2 regions of the Bacillus sp. JJ1127 genome follow, and region 2 is predicted to be linked to the other one. Evidence: riboswitches for the same ligand, from Rfam matches in the RefSeq annotation. Region 2 holds a riboswitch; the other holds the start of a gene.
The links. Region 2 has a riboswitch for preQ1 ahead of queC (7-cyano-7-deazaguanine synthase QueC). Riboswitches for the same ligand answer to the same signal wherever they lie in the genome.

Region 1: another riboswitch for preQ1. It lies ahead of V7183_RS12205 (QueT transporter family protein); the one in region 2 lies ahead of queC (7-cyano-7-deazaguanine synthase QueC).

Annotation. Positions count from the first base shown of each region.
Region 1 covers NZ_JBALQK010000108.1:3,704-11,546, reverse strand. The annotation lists gene V7183_RS12245 (sterol desaturase family protein) at 206-835, opposite strand; gene V7183_RS12240 (cytoplasmic protein) at 913-1,206, opposite strand; gene V7183_RS12235 (LysE family transporter) at 1,226-1,858, opposite strand; gene V7183_RS12230 (YqcI/YcgG family protein) at 1,998-2,726, opposite strand; gene cspD (cold-shock protein CspD) at 2,995-3,192, shown strand; gene V7183_RS12220 (DUF2564 family protein) at 3,312-3,560, shown strand; gene V7183_RS12215 (zinc-finger domain-containing protein) at 3,595-3,771, opposite strand; gene V7183_RS12210 (ribonuclease H family protein) at 3,784-4,443, opposite strand; gene V7183_RS12205 (QueT transporter family protein) at 4,575-5,060, opposite strand; PreQ1 riboswitch class I at 5,067-5,111, opposite strand; gene V7183_RS12200 (aldose 1-epimerase family protein) at 5,243-6,115, shown strand; gene V7183_RS12195 (reverse transcriptase-like protein) at 6,218-6,616, shown strand; gene V7183_RS12190 (DMT family transporter) at 6,618-7,523, shown strand; gene V7183_RS12185 (DUF6123 family protein) at 7,526-7,786, opposite strand.
Region 2 covers NZ_JBALQK010000235.1:7,255-15,097, forward strand. The annotation lists gene V7183_RS20770 (histidine phosphatase family protein) at 1-412, opposite strand, end outside; gene V7183_RS20775 (hypothetical protein) at 507-665, opposite strand; gene V7183_RS20780 (YkvS family protein) at 1,048-1,233, shown strand; gene queF (preQ(1) synthase) at 1,281-1,778, opposite strand; gene queE (7-carboxy-7-deazaguanine synthase QueE) at 1,817-2,533, opposite strand; gene queD (6-carboxytetrahydropterin synthase QueD) at 2,526-3,020, opposite strand; gene queC (7-cyano-7-deazaguanine synthase QueC) at 3,020-3,682, opposite strand; PreQ1 riboswitch class I at 3,776-3,819, opposite strand; gene V7183_RS20805 (ATP-binding protein) at 4,241-5,449, shown strand; gene V7183_RS20810 (DUF6254 family protein) at 5,461-5,577, opposite strand; gene V7183_RS20815 (DinB family protein) at 5,859-6,392, opposite strand; gene V7183_RS20820 (M3 family oligoendopeptidase) at 6,533-7,843, opposite strand, start outside.

The DNA of each region.
Region 1 (7,843 bases), on a different contig from region 2:
CATCTTTCGTCATATTTTTCCATTTTTTTAATATATTTTTTTGAAATAAAATGAAACTTTCGCCAGTGAGCATTCTCTTCATCTCTACTAGTGATTATCCCTCACGAATCGGTCTTTTACAGACAGTTTACTTCCTACTTAACTTCTTTGCTTTCGCTGAATTTTGAAATAGGAGTATTACTGCGCGTTAAAGAAAAAGCAGTGCTCATTGCACCACTTCTTTTTCCTTTTCTTTTTCTAGGTTACGCGCCGTCTCACTTAATTCGACATCTTTTCCATTTTTATACGTGCCAAATAAGAAATCATAAACTGGATTCGACACACCAAACCAATAATTTTCATTTTTATAATGATGCAGTATATGCTGCTTCTTTAACCATCTACCAAAATGAGTCAGCGGTCGAATTGGCTTATGTGCGATATAATGTTTCCATTCATAAATAAGCAGCATAATAATCATCCCAATTCCAAATGAAAGTGTAATCGTTATATTACTTGTAAATCCATACAAAATGAACAAATAAATCGCGAACCCTGGCAAGCTATACCAAACTGGTAAAAACAATAGTTTTAAATCATCAGGGTACACATGATGATCATAATGTAATCTCCTTAACATTTTCAGTAAAAATGGATTTTTAGGAGGTTTAATATGAAATAAAAATCGATGTGTTACATACTCATTGATTGTATAAAAAATAATCCCTGCAAAACATGCCAACAATGCTATCCCTGTAAATAATTGCATTTTCAAAATAATGATAAACAGTATCAATACCCCGGACATAATGACAATATCATGTTGGAAAAAGAACTCCTTCATCACCCTTTTCATTTACTCTTCCCCCTTTCTTCAAAAAACAGCCGTAACATATTGTTACGACCGTTTCTTATCTATTTATTTTATTCTCATTACAAATTTGCTTGCTGTTCTATTGTAGCAAAAAAGTTCTTGGAACCAAATATATTTTGCTTTGGAATGATGTGTTCAACTGCAAAAACAGTTACTTCTCCCCTCTGCACTTCCCCAATAATCAGGCCGAATACATCATGATTTACAGCAAATGTTGGTTGCTTTGTTTGTAATAATCTTTCAATAGTATGAAGAACAGCTTCATATAATGGATTTCTGTCAGTAACTTCTTTTCGAATTTTTGGTGCTAATGTAATAATGATTTCTTTTCCATTAATAGTGGTTCGATACATAAAAATCTCCCCTTCAATCTTATGTGAACAACTGTAAAGCTTTGTACGCAAAATGGATAGAATACCCGACTAGAATGATTCCAGCCCCCGCTGTAATATAGCCAAGCGCTTTTTGTTTAAGCAATGTTCGTCCAAAATGAACGGAAAAAGCAATATTTAAATTCCATAAAATAATGCCAATAATAATACAAAGACTATACAAAAAGGCTTCTTGCTTGGTTACTTTTGTAAGTAGTGAGCTAAGTGTACTCCCATATACACCAAACCAAAAAACAAGATTTAATGGATTGGATATCGCAATTAAAAATCCAGCCATAAAGGACTGCTGAAGCCCACCTACCTCTTCTTGTTTATATTCCATATTCGAGTGTAAAATTCCTTGTTTTACACTTTGGAACCCTAAATAAAACAGTAAGAAAAATCCTGTGCAATACATAAAGGCTTGTACATATGTATACATAAATACAGAAGATAAACCAAAATAAATAAGGAGCATAAATAAAATATCTGCACTCATTCCTCCTATTCCAACAACCCAAGCGTGCCAAAAACCACGTTCAATTCCTCTTTTTAACATTTCAATATTAATTGGTCCTACTGGTGCAGCTAATGAAATACCTAGTACAATTTGCTGTATAATTACTCCAAACATCGCTCTATCCTTTCTATTCCTTTTTCTATTAGCAAATGAGAAAACTACGAAAAATAGACTAGCTTTTACGAAAAAATATACATAATTAAAATGTCCTTTTTTATCCAAAATATGCAAAAAAGCCGTCCATGGGCGGCTTTCATTTTTCTACTTTATGATGAAATGGACATTTTCCTTTAATCGGTTCAATGTCGTCTCCAATAAAATATTGCTTCCACTCTCGATGGTCAGGATCACCGTAGTGGCTAATATTCGGATGCTTTGGCAACTGATCCCACTTTTCAACCCGCTCTCTAACCATTTGCCGTGAATAGGAACCTTTTGGTCGATCCCCTTCTAGTCCATCAAAAATGATACGCGGTTGAAATCCAATAATAAGTGAGTTCCCTAAATGCCGCGTTTTTCTTTGTTTGTAAGCAGGCGCATTTCCAAACGCAAACATAGGCTCGCCGCCAAACGAAAATTCCCATAAATGATGATCTGGATTTTCGGGAATTTTTTCAGGCCATGGCTGTTCATCTGCTTCATGTAAATATTGTAGTACTCTCCAAAAATAGGACCGGTAATGTTCAATGGACTGTTCTTCAAGTTCTGGTTCTACAAAAAGAAAAAAACCCCTTCTTACAACTGGTCGTTCGTGCATTAGATCTAAAAAAGAAAGCATCGTATGCGGTAAATGATTCCAATCATCATGGGAAAGAAACGAATACCGAAGTTCATTCTTCTTTAAGGCCGTTAATCCAAAATAGCACGGAAAGGTTGGATCCAATACAACATGAGAAAAATTTGTAAACTCCTCAGAAACCCAACTCGGTATATCTACCCTATTTTTCATTCCTTCATTATCTAATAGATAAGACTGATCCATTCTCTCACCTCACTATGTACAGCATTCACTTAAACATATTAAAAAGTGAACTCGTCCTATACCATGAAAAAAACTTGAGTGGAAAATTATTTAAAAATACAAAAAGATAAAAACGCTTACTTGACTAAAATCTACCATTTCGTGTATATTTAAATTATCATTTAGCAGAATATTCGAGAATATAGCATTTTTAGTTTTATGAATTTGCAAACATTTCAGGCGAATGTTACTAAATGAAAAGTAATCGTTTTTTAGGAGGAATTGTAACATGCAAGGAAAAGTAAAATGGTTTAACAACGAAAAAGGTTTTGGATTTATCGAAATGGAAGGCGCTGACGATATATTCGTACATTTCACAGCTATTCAAGGCGACGGCTACAAAGCTTTAGAAGAAGGTCAAGAAGTATCTTTCGACATCGTTGAAGGTAACCGCGGACCTCAAGCTGCTAACGTAGTAAAACTTTAATCCAACATATAACAGGAGGTTGCCTACTAGGCAACCTCCTTTGTTATTCCTTTGTATATTTCCTTTTTGCAGAGTAAAAACTATGTGAAATGTAACAGAATACAAAGGAGGAATCGACAATGGGTTCACATGTAAATGATTTTGAAGAAGTAAAATTCCGCGTAGAAACGGCACAAAAAATGGTAGGTTCTGCGACAATTACAATGGATCCAGAATCACTAGAGCATGCGACAAATGCAGTCGAATCTGCACGTTCACAGCTTGAAATCATGAAATCTGTTGCGACAGATTTAGATGAGCCATTCTTAATGAATGAAGAAAAAAAGTTAAGTAAATGTGAACATCAATTACAAGAAGCTAAGCATTGAAAAAACATCCAGAGAGCTACCTCTGGATGTTTTTTCATGATAATTGATCTCCATATTTTTTTAACCTTTCGCCAATGGTACATTGCCGAATACAAAAAGAATGAGCGTAATACTTACTACGTGTTGTTCTATAATGTTCTTGCAAAAAACATCCTTCACAGTATGTTTCTAATAAATCATTTACCTCTGTAATGAGCTGCTTTTTATTCACCGCTGCACCTCTCTATTCGGTTATTTCTTTATGACTGTCGATAGCTGTTCCTTCCAATGCTTGCGTTGCTAATTGATGTGCCTCTTTATTTTGTTTTCTTGCTACTGGCTCACAGACAAGCTTTAATTTCATTTGCTTTGCTTTTTGTTCAATCTGATCTAAATAGTGATTCAAATGTTCATCATAACAAGGCCATTCTCCAGCTAATTGCTGTAAGGCCACTTGGGAATCGCCATGAAGTGTAATCGATTCATATTTAATCCCTAATTCCTCCAGTACATTCATTCCATATAATAATGCCGCATATTCCGCCTCATTATTATCATATATCCCCTCTATGTACGCATTACGGCGAACTCGGTAATTTCCATTCCCTTTTCTATAGTAAATACATATACCAATCCCTGCTTCTTTTGTTTCCAGGTCATACCCACCATCAAAGTACATACGAATGTCTTGTGGTTCTTCTTCTACTTGCTTACTGAGCTTTTTCATTTCTTTTAGCGTCCATTCCGCGTCCATCTCATCGTAAAATACAAGTTCTCTTACTCTTCCTGTTTTCTCAAAATCAGCTGCAAATTGAAGTGTCTCTTCTATACTCATATAATCTGTTGTTAATTCTGTTTGAAGATTAGACTTTGTTTTATATAGCCAATGTATTTTATATTTCATACTCATTTCCCCTTATATAAGACTTCGTATTTTTATTATATTTTACCAATAGTCATAGTATTATATTCGAATGTCAACTTTTAAAATACAAAAGAGCTGCTCCATATTGGAAGCAGCTCTTTCTATTCATGTTACATAAATCTATTAAATTGCACTCGTTTATTCATCCAATACATAACCGGCATACCAATTGCCATCACAACAAATTCACCAGCTGCGCATGTAAGCCATGTAAATAAAAATGGCAGGTCAAATGCAAGATGAAGTTCAATTGCTATCATAAACATTGTAACTGTAAAGATAACTGTATTAAAAATCATACGAGCCCAAACACCCTTAATAAAACGCATGGAAATAATCGTAGCAAGAAGTGCAAGAATGGATTGCCCTACTCCAAATACTAAATCATACGCAATCATAGGGGAGAAAAAGAGATTTGTTAAAAATACGCCTAAGACAATTCCATAAATCGATTTCTTATTAAATACAACGAGATGATTAAACATCTCCGAAATACGAAATTGTACATTCGTAAAGCCAAACGGCTGAATAAGTGCGGAAACAGCAATGTATAATGCCGCTAAAATACCATTACCAACTAATGTTTTTATATTCATGACAAAATCTCCTTAGTTTTTTTACGTGGGATGGTTTCGAACCACGTGATTCGTTTTTAAACAACAATTTTATATTGTACGCAATAGACAACCATTCGTCAATAGATTTCTACCATTCACTACCCTTTTTCGAATAGACAACGTATAATAAAGGATATGAAGAATTTAGGAGGTTTCGCTTCATGACAGCAACAATCCAAAATAAAAAACTGATCGTTTCCCTCTCTGAAAAAGGTGCAGAGTTACAAAGCATTCGCTTAAAAGAAGATAACACAGAATATATGTGGCAAGGTAATCCTAAATATTGGGGACGCTGTGCACCAATTTTATTCCCAATTATCGGTAGATTAGTGGACAATACATATTATGTAGATGGTAAACCTTATTCATTAACACAACACGGCTTCGCTCGCGACCTTACATTTTCCATAAAAGAGCAAAGTGAAACAAAAATTACTTATGCAGTCTCCAGCAATCGAGAAACTTCACAAAAATATCCGTATGAATTTGAGTTGTCTGTTTCTTATGAGCTAGATGAGCAAAATATACATGTTACTTACGAAGTACATAACCCTGCTTCTAAAGAAATGTTCTTTTCTATCGGAGCACATCCAGGCTTCAATTGTCCATTAGTAGAAGGTGGGTCATTTACAGACTACCATTTATCATTTCATGGCCCTGAACATTTAGAAACAAGCATACTAGAAGGCGCATTTCTTTCAAAAGAAAAACGACTCATCGCTAAAAATACGACCGAATTACCACTTACATACGATTTATTCAAAAATGATGCCCTTATTTTTGAAAATATGAATACAAGTGAAATTTCTATTCGCTCTCATAAACATAATAAGTTTGTAAAAGTAGCATTTGAAGGCTTCCCATTTGTCGGTGTGTGGACACAAAGTAATGATGCTCCTTTCTTATGTATTGAACCTTGGTATGGCATTGCTGATGAATTAGAACCAGCTAAAGATTTCAAAGAGAAAAAAGGTGTGCAATCCTTACAAGCGAATGAAACATTTACATGCCGCTACAGCATTACAATTGGATAAAATGCATTTTTATTTTCGTATTTTCTATCCCCCTCCTTTAGAAATTTTTAGGCGGGGGCTTACTATAAGCTAACGCTATATAAATAATGGAGGTATTAAGTTTTGATCGAAGTATATATTGATGGTGCATCAAAGGGAAATCCGGGGCCTTCTGGTGCTGGCGTTTTTATTAAAGGCGTACAACCGCCAGTGCAATTATCACTACCGCTTGGAACGATGTCTAACCATGAAGCAGAATATCATGCACTACTCGCTGCATTAAAATATTGTACAGAACATAACTATAGCATTGTATCTTTTCGCACAGATTCTCAACTTGTTGAACGTGCAGTAGAAAAAGAGTATGCAAAAAACGAAACGTATGCACCACTTTTACAAGAAGCGCTGGCGTACATCGAGAAATTTGACCTTTTCTTTATAAAGTGGATTCCAAGCAGTCAAAACAAAGTTGCTGATGAATTAGCAAGAAAAGCTATTTTACTAAATGAATGGGGGTCATAGCGTGAAAAAAGGGTGGATTGCTCCTCTTGCTTTATTATTTGTCTCCTTTATTTGGGGAGCCACATTTGTCGTCGTTCAAAATGCAATGTCATTTGTTGGTCCATTTACGTTCAATGGTGTTCGATTTTTATTCGCTGGAATTATTTTGTTATTCGTCCAAATCATGTTTTCGAAAAAAACTTCAAAACAACAAATTCAAGATAGTAGTATCGCTGGATTAATTGTCGGATTCTTCTTATTTATCGGTTATTTATTACAAACATTTGGATTAATTTATACCACTTCCTCTAAAGCAGGATTTTTAACTGGACTCAGCGTTGTTATGGTTCCAATTCTTTCATTTATCTTTTTGAAACAAAAAGCTACACCTTTTATCGTACTCGGCATTATCGCTGCTACAGCTGGCTTATATTTACTAACCGCTGGTGATTCTTTTCAATTCAATATTGGAGATATGCTTGTTCTCGGCTGTGCAATTGCCTTTGCGGCACATATTCTGATTAATGGGATCTTTTCCAAAAAGATATCCCCTCTGTTATTAAGTACATCTCAAGTATTGTCCGTTGGAATTTTCTCTACCATCTGTGCTTTTTTATTTGAGGATTGGGAGAAATTATTTTCAATCTCTTTATGGATGAATGATGCCTTTTTATTTGCTCTACTTGCAACATCCTTATTTGCAACAGCAATCGCTTTTTTTATTCAAACAGCTGCGCAAAAGCACACCTCTCCAACGAGAGTCGCCATTATTTTCGCAATGGAACCTGTCTTTGCTGCATTAACAGGCGTTCTTGTTGCAAACGAACAACTTTCGATTTCCGCAATACTTGGTTGCCTTTGTATTTTCTTAGGCATGATTTTCGTTGAACTTCCTTCAAAACAAAAAAAAGAAGCGCAGGCTGCGTGAAGTTATGCTTGTAACTTCCGCATAAAAGCCTTTGCGCTTTTTTTGTCCGTAATTCTCTCTTCTTTCAACCTCTCTAACAGCGCCACAAAATAACTCCCATCAAACTGTAATTGATGTTTAATCGTCGCTTCAATCGCTGCGTTCACAATTCCATCAGATGCACCCGTATATCCTTGACCAAACATAATAAATCCTTGTGCTTCTTCTGATAATTTGAATCCTTTTGTATGTAAGAATGAAAGATAATCTTGCACTGTTTGCATGCTGTTCCCACCTAATTCAAAAAATTGTCCCTTCCCTATCATACATGTTTTTAGACT
Region 2 (7,843 bases):
TCAGTGTATCAGCTGCTTGTTTTGCTCTTTCTAGCGCTTTTCGGTAAGACTCAACATCTTTAGAATATCCAACTATCCATAATGTACGGCCGATAACTGTCCATACTTCTGGTTTACATTTCACCCACTTAGGAGCAAAAAATCCAGAGGGTACTTCTGCTTCTCGAAAAAGAGCACTTTGTATAAAAGATAAAGAGTCCGTTAATTCTGCCGCTGACTGCACAGCACGTTTTTGATCACTCGTTACAATCAACTTTGCTGATTCAATGGCCTCAACTGTCTCAAGTGGTATTTTTGTCTCTTTGATCATATGATCTAAATCATATCGCTCCATCCATTCATGAAACGAAGTAACTGTCATTGGCTTTGTAGCACTATTCAAGCGACCGTGACGAATAAAAGAAATTCGCATTTTCTTCACTCTCCATTCACAGCTCATCAACTATATTATTATGCACTGTTACTTATCGTCATCATACCATGGAGATAAAGAAAGTCATACTCCTTTACATATCTGCACCGCTTTCATGATTTATGGAAGCATGTACACCATCTAATCCATCAAAATACGCACTTGTATCTTCGTTACGAATTAATTTTAATTGCTTATATGAGAATAGGAATAAAAGAATTGCTATAAAACTTCCAACAATTTCAAACATCATGTTACCGCCCCTAATTTCTCCCGCATTAACAGGTCATAATACCCTATCCTCAAATTTTAGCAACAAGCAAAACAAGTTGATGGGAAATAAAATGCCCGTAAATACCTTATTTAGTCCAACTTATGATTACAGGTGCTGTATCCCCTGACAATCACAGTATTATTTTATTATACCCCTATATAGTAATATAAGCACTGATTTATCCACTTTTTTCCTCTATAATTAGAAAATACTTTTATACATTTCTTATAAAGAGTGAATATTTTTCGTTTTTTTCTTTGAAAACATTTACAAATTAGGAAATATAGTTCAAAATAAAGGGAAATAAAAAAAGACTAGATTTGTTATTTTTTGAAAAAAACTATAACAAGGAGAGTTGCTTATGAAAATCGCAGAAACTGGAGATATTATCAAATTTAAAGGTGGAATGCAAGGCCGTGTTCAAAAAGTAAATAAAAACTCCGTTATTGTCGATATAACAATTATGGAAAATTACAGAGAACTAGATATGGAACCTCTTACAGTTGTAAATCACAAAAATTATACAGTTATCAATCAACATACATAATATAATAGAAAAAAGGATCCGTATACGATATACAGATCCTTTTTTCATTAACGATTATCAACTGTCTCAGGGTATAGATCATGATTCATCATACGATATTCTGCCATTTTCTCGTATTTTGTACCAGGGCGACCATAATTACAATACGGATCAATCGAGATACCACCACGTGGTGTGAATTTCCCCCACACTTCAATATAACGTGGATCCATTAATTTAATTAAGTCATTCATAATAACATTCATACAATCTTCGTGAAAATCGCCATGATTACGGAAACTAAATAAATATAATTTTAAAGATTTACTCTCTACCATTTTTTGTTCTGGAATATAGCTAATATAAATCGTCGCAAAATCTGGTTGTCCCGTTTTTGGACATAAACTTGTAAATTCAGGACAATTAAATTTTACAAAATAATCACGGTTTGGATGATTATTATCAAATGTCTCTAAAATTTCTGGACTATATTCAAATAAATATTTTGTATTTTGATTTCCAAGTAACGTTACATCCTTTAAATCCTCATCTAATCTTCCTGCCATTGTGTATACATCCCTTCAATTCGATTGGTAAGAATTCCTTATACGCCTCGCTTATTTCCCCATACTAATGCATGAAGCTGAGGTAATACTTTCGCATCATTCATCTCTTTACAATGAACAGCTTTTTCAATAAGCCATTCATATTTCTGCAGTAGTTTTCCAACAAGCATTGTATCATCCGCTGTTTTTATATCATCATTTCCAACTTGTAAGAAAAATGGTACATGCGGATAGCGTTCATGTACTTTTATTGCATATTCAAAGTCATGATCATCAAACACGACTACTTTCAAACTAAAATCTTTCCCTGCTAATCTTTCAATTACAGAATCTAACATGATAAAATCGGTTTTCATCTGTGAACTTGGCGGCTTTGGTGAGATGGTTACTTCATCGATATGGAGTAACCATTCTTGCCATTTACTTCCTTGTGTCTCAATAGCTGTACGAATCTGCTTTTCTTCTAATACATCCAGCAAACTCTCTATATTTTTCAGTAACACTGGATTTCCACCTGAAATTGTTACATGTGAAAAGTTTTCTCCACCAAGTTCAACAAGTTCACTCCAAATTTCGTCTGGAGTCATTTGTCTAATTTGCTCTTTTGCTGATCCATCCCATGTAAAAGCAGAATCACACCAAGCACAACTATAATCACATCCTGCTGTACGAATGAACATTGTCTTTTGACCCACAACCATTCCTTCTCCTTGAATTGTCGGGCCAAAAATTTCTAAAACAGGAATTTTACTCACCGAGCATCCACTCCCGTCTTACTTCCGCATAACTTGTTGGTGTTTCAAATAAGCGAACAAATTCAACACGTGCTCCCTTATATTCATCTGCACGATTCTCTTTTGTAAGTGCAGATGCCATCTTTTCATATATCCAAACGACCATATTTTCAGCAGTTGTATTCATCGCTGGTAATGTTTCATTTAAGTAACGATGATCTAAATAAATTTCAATTTCTTTTTTCCAAATTTCTTTTATATCTCCAAAGTCGATTGCAAGTCCAATCTCATTTACATATCCACTAATACCAAAAACAACTTTGTATGTGTGACCATGTAAATTTTTACATTTCCCTTCATAACAGTGCAAATGATGCGCTGCATCAAATGTAAATTCCTTGCTAACCATCACTCGTTTATTATGATATTTTAATTGCTCACGCTGAATATCCTTGTCCATTTTTTGTAAATTTTCTACAATGCGAAATCCAAAAAAGTTTTGTTCCATTATACATTCGCCCCTTCGCGTTCTTGTAGATACGTATCTAATCCTGCTTTACGAAGTTTACATGCTGGACATTCACCGCAGCCATCACCAATTATTCCGTTATAGCATGTTAATGTTTTTTCTCTAACAAACTCGAATGCACCAAGTTCATCTGACAATTTCCATGTCTCTGCTTTGTCAATCCACATAAGTGGTGTATGAATAACAAACGGGTAATCCATCGATAAGTTTAAGGTAACGTTTAACGATTTCACAAACACATCACGGCAATCAGGATAACCGCTAAAATCTGTTTCACATACGCCAGTTACAATATGACGTGCTCCAACTTGTTTCGCTAATACAGCCGCAAATGATAAGAATAGTAAATTTCGTCCATCTACAAATGTGGATGGTAATTCCCCTTCCTCATGCGTGATTTCCATATCCGTTCTAGTCAACGCGTTTGGAGCAAGCTGATTTAATAAACTCATATCTAGTACTGTATGTTTGATTCCTAGTTCTTTTGCAATATCTGCTGCGCAATCAATTTCTAACTTATGACGTTGATTATAATTAAACGTTACAGCTTCTACTTCTGCAAACTGGTGCATAGCCCAGAATAAACATGTTGTACTATCTTGACCACCACTAAAAACAACAACCGCTTTTTCTTTTTTCATTTCACTCATTCTCCTTCTCTACTACGAATAAGAAGAAAGAACGTTCTTGAACTGTCACAATAAAAAAACAAAACAATACCTAAGGATATTGTTGTTTCCATAGTTTTTTATAGAGGGAGTTCGCGAACCTCTCCCATGTCATACATGGAATTTCTTCTTTCATTGCCAACACATATTGTAACATACTGTGTATATCCAGAAAAACATCTGATTTTTCTGTCTTTCATTCAAGGTTAATATTCATTTTTTTGAATTTTAATAGTATGATTATATTGGCATTCAATATAAATCCATTTTAATTTTTCGACATCTAAATCCCTGCTATGCAGAATAAAAAGTAACCTACACTCGTTTGCTCTTTCTGTTTTTACTTCGCATGTGGCAGAAAAAGGCCCTGACCGCTTCTATGCATGGCCAGATGCTCTCTCCCACCTAAAAAGAGGGGTTTTATGTCGGTTTTTTAATTGATGTATATATACAAAAAATAGAAAGGCGGACATGCATCTGAAACACTTTATTATTTACCTCTTTTTAAACATATTATCGATCCTCGTTATGATGCTAATGTATCACTTGTTTTGGAATCAAAAAGGGAAACATTCGCCTAAACTGAATTCAACTATGTTTATATTATTTTGCAGCGTTGCCACAATTCTTTGTATTTCTTTTGCTGCAAAAACAACTAATGGATTTCAATTTGATATGCGTCATATCGTATTAGTTATCAGTACTTTAACTGGAGGCCCTGTTGCCGGTGGGGCCATTTTAATTGTATTAAACATATACCGTTTCTTAATAGGAGGAATAGGAGTCTTTCCATCCGCCGTCGGTTCTATTCTTTTATATGTCGTCCTACTTTCCACATATAAATTTTTCAACAAAGGATCGAATCATATAAAAATTATACTTGCCATTTTATATAGTCTTACATATGGATTCGTTTGGGTTCCTGCTTTTCTTCTCAAAGTACCTAATTCTGAATACTATCTTCCTTATATTGTTGCGTATGAACTATGTGCAATAATTGGTACAATTCTTATTCTGTATTTATTGAACATACTTCAATTGCAAATTCGTTTACAGGAAGAACTTATTAACGCTGAGAAGTTTCATCTTATTGGGGAAATGGCTGCTTCTATTTCCCATGAAATTCGTAATCCTTTAACTTCAACAAAAGGTTTTTTACAACTTCTACAATCTGACGACTGCTCTGAAAAAGATCGAAAGTTATATACAGAAATAGCTATCCATGGGATTGAACAAGCAAATCATGTTCTCACAGATTATTTAACATTTGCAAAACCAAGTATTGAGAAAGAACAAGTGTTACAACTAGAAGATGAATTACTTCATGCACTATCTCTTATTACGCCACTAGCTAATTTAGCAAATGTTCGTATACATTACATAAAACAAAGTAGCCCGTTTCTTATTTCTGGCGAAAAACAAAAATTCAACCAATGCTTGTTAAATATTCTTAAAAATTGTATTGAAGCTATGCCTAAAGGTGGTGATCTGATTCTCACATTAGTGCCTGATCATAAGCATATACGATTGTATATAAAAGACAATGGAATCGGTATGGATCCAGAACAAATGAAACGCCTTGGCTCTCCTTTCTATTCTACGAAAGAGAAAGGAACCGGACTTGGGATGATGGTCGTATTCAGCGTCGTCAAAGCAATGGATGGAAAAATTGATATTACAAGTGAAAAAGGTATTGGTACAACCTTCCTATTAACTTTTCCACTCATACAAAAAACGTGATGAAATGATCATCACGTTTTTTCAGTTTCATCCACAAGTTCAGCAAAAGTCTTTACTTTTCCATGTGGTTTTTGATTTTCTTTTCGCGCTTTCCAAGCACGTTCTTCTTCTTTTTTCTTCTTTGACATACTCTCAGCTCCTTCTTATCCTTTCCTCATGTATTATTCCAAAATAAGAAGAAAAAATATGCATTACTCCAATATATAAAGTGAAACTTTAATCAGTGGGGGTTTTCTTCATCCCCCACTGATTATTAGTTGAACGAATCGGGCTTTTACAAGTGCTCATCTTCATCCTTAGCTTTTTTATTTCCGCTGAAATTAGAGGTGAATGCAACTAGCAGGATAAAATAAAAGAAGTGAACCAACTAACTATTGGCTCACTTCTTTTATTCCAAATGATACGCACTCTATCTTTGTAAAATAGCATATTTCGCTTCTTTCAATTGCGTAAGATGTCTCTGTTCGTGTAAATCAAGAAATTGAATCCATTGATATAAATTAAGTTCATGAAAAACAGGATGCTTTAATGAATTTTCAAGTAATTCTTTTTCATCTATAACACCATGGAGCGTATGCAATAATTCTTGTCGTGAATGATCAAGTAACTGAATCACTTGCTGTTTTTTCATTAATGTTTCCGTTGGTTGCATTTGTTGAGGAGCTTCTCGTTTGTGTGTCCGATCAAGAGTAAGCTGGAGGTCTTTGAATGGAGCTTCTTTTCTTTCCTTTTTTTGCAAAGCATATACAAGAGCTGATGTAACAGATTGTTCAATGAGATGTAAATGATGCAAAATTTGAATAATACTCCATTTATCACGCCGAGGCTTCACATTCACTTCTGTATCATTTAGCATCTCTATTTCTGATAGCAGTGTACTTCTTGTAGATTGTAATGATTGCAGCAAAGTTTCTAAACTAACATCCATATTAGATTGAAGCATAATTCTCCCTCCTCTTTTTGGTGAAAAGAGGTGCTTCTTATTTAGAAACACCTCTTTTAAATAAATCTGAATTTTCTTTTATTATCTCATTATTTGATACATGTGTCGATGATAAACCTTAAAAAAACAGTATATGTTTTTTACAATTTTGTGTCATCTACCGCACGTAACCATGCTTGAATCTCCGTAATTACTCCTTGTACACAACCCTCTGTAAATGGAGATGTCAAATTCGCAATTTCTACTAATTGTAGGAAGGATTGACTTCCTCCCTGTTTACAAAGGTTCACATAATCTTCCCATGCTTCCTGTCTATTGTCCCGTGCACGTTTCCAAAATTGTAATGCACAGATTTGAGCTAATGTGTAATCAATATAATAGAAAGGCGAGTTATAAATATGACCTTGACGTTGCCAGAATCCACCACGTTCTAAATAATCATTATCCTCATAGTCTCGATGTGGTAAATACTTTCTCTCTATATTACGCCATGCTGCTTTACGCTCTGCTGGCGATGCCTCTGGATTTTCATATACATAATGCTGGAATTCATCAACAGATACGCCATATGGTAAGAATAACAATGCTGAACTTAAATGAGAGAAATAGTATTTATCTGTATCTTCTTCAAAAAATAATTTCATCCATGGCCATGTGAAAAACTCCATGCTCATAGAGTGAATTTCACACGCTTCATACGTTGGCCAATTATACTCTGGAATTTCGTACTTGCGACTTTCGTATACTTGAAAAGCATGACCAGCTTCATGTGTTAACACATCAATATCACCAGACGTTCCGTTAAAGTTTGAAAAAATGAACGGCGCTTTATAATTTTCAATATATGTACAATAACCACCGCCAGCTTTTCCCTTTTTCGCAACTAACTCTAATAAATCATTATCTAACATAAAGTTGAAGAATTCATCTGTTTCTTTTGATAATTCTTTATACATCGTCTTTCCATGATTGATAATCCAATCAGCATCTCCCTTTGGAGTTGGATTACCTGTTGCAAATTCAAAGTTTTCATCATAGTAAGCTAGTTTTTCTACACCGATGCGCGCTTTTTGTCTATTTCTTAATTCCGTTGCAACGGGAACAATGTAATCTAATACTTGTTTACGATAATTTGCAACCATTTCTGCATTATAATCTGTGCGATACATTCTTGCATATCCAAGTTCAACAAAGTTTTTAAAACCAAGCGTTTTCGCAATCTTCGTTCTCACTTTAACAAGCTCGTCATAAATACGATCTAGCTCTTCTTCATTTTCGGCCAAGAAGCCATAGTATGCCTCGCTCGCTTCTTTACGTGTATCTCTTTCTGTTCCTTGCATGAAAGGAATAAGCTGTGATAATGTTCTTTCTTCTCCTTCAAACGGAATTTTTGCAGCCGCTAATAGCTGTGTGTATTGTGAAGATAATTTATTTTCCATTTGTAAATCTTT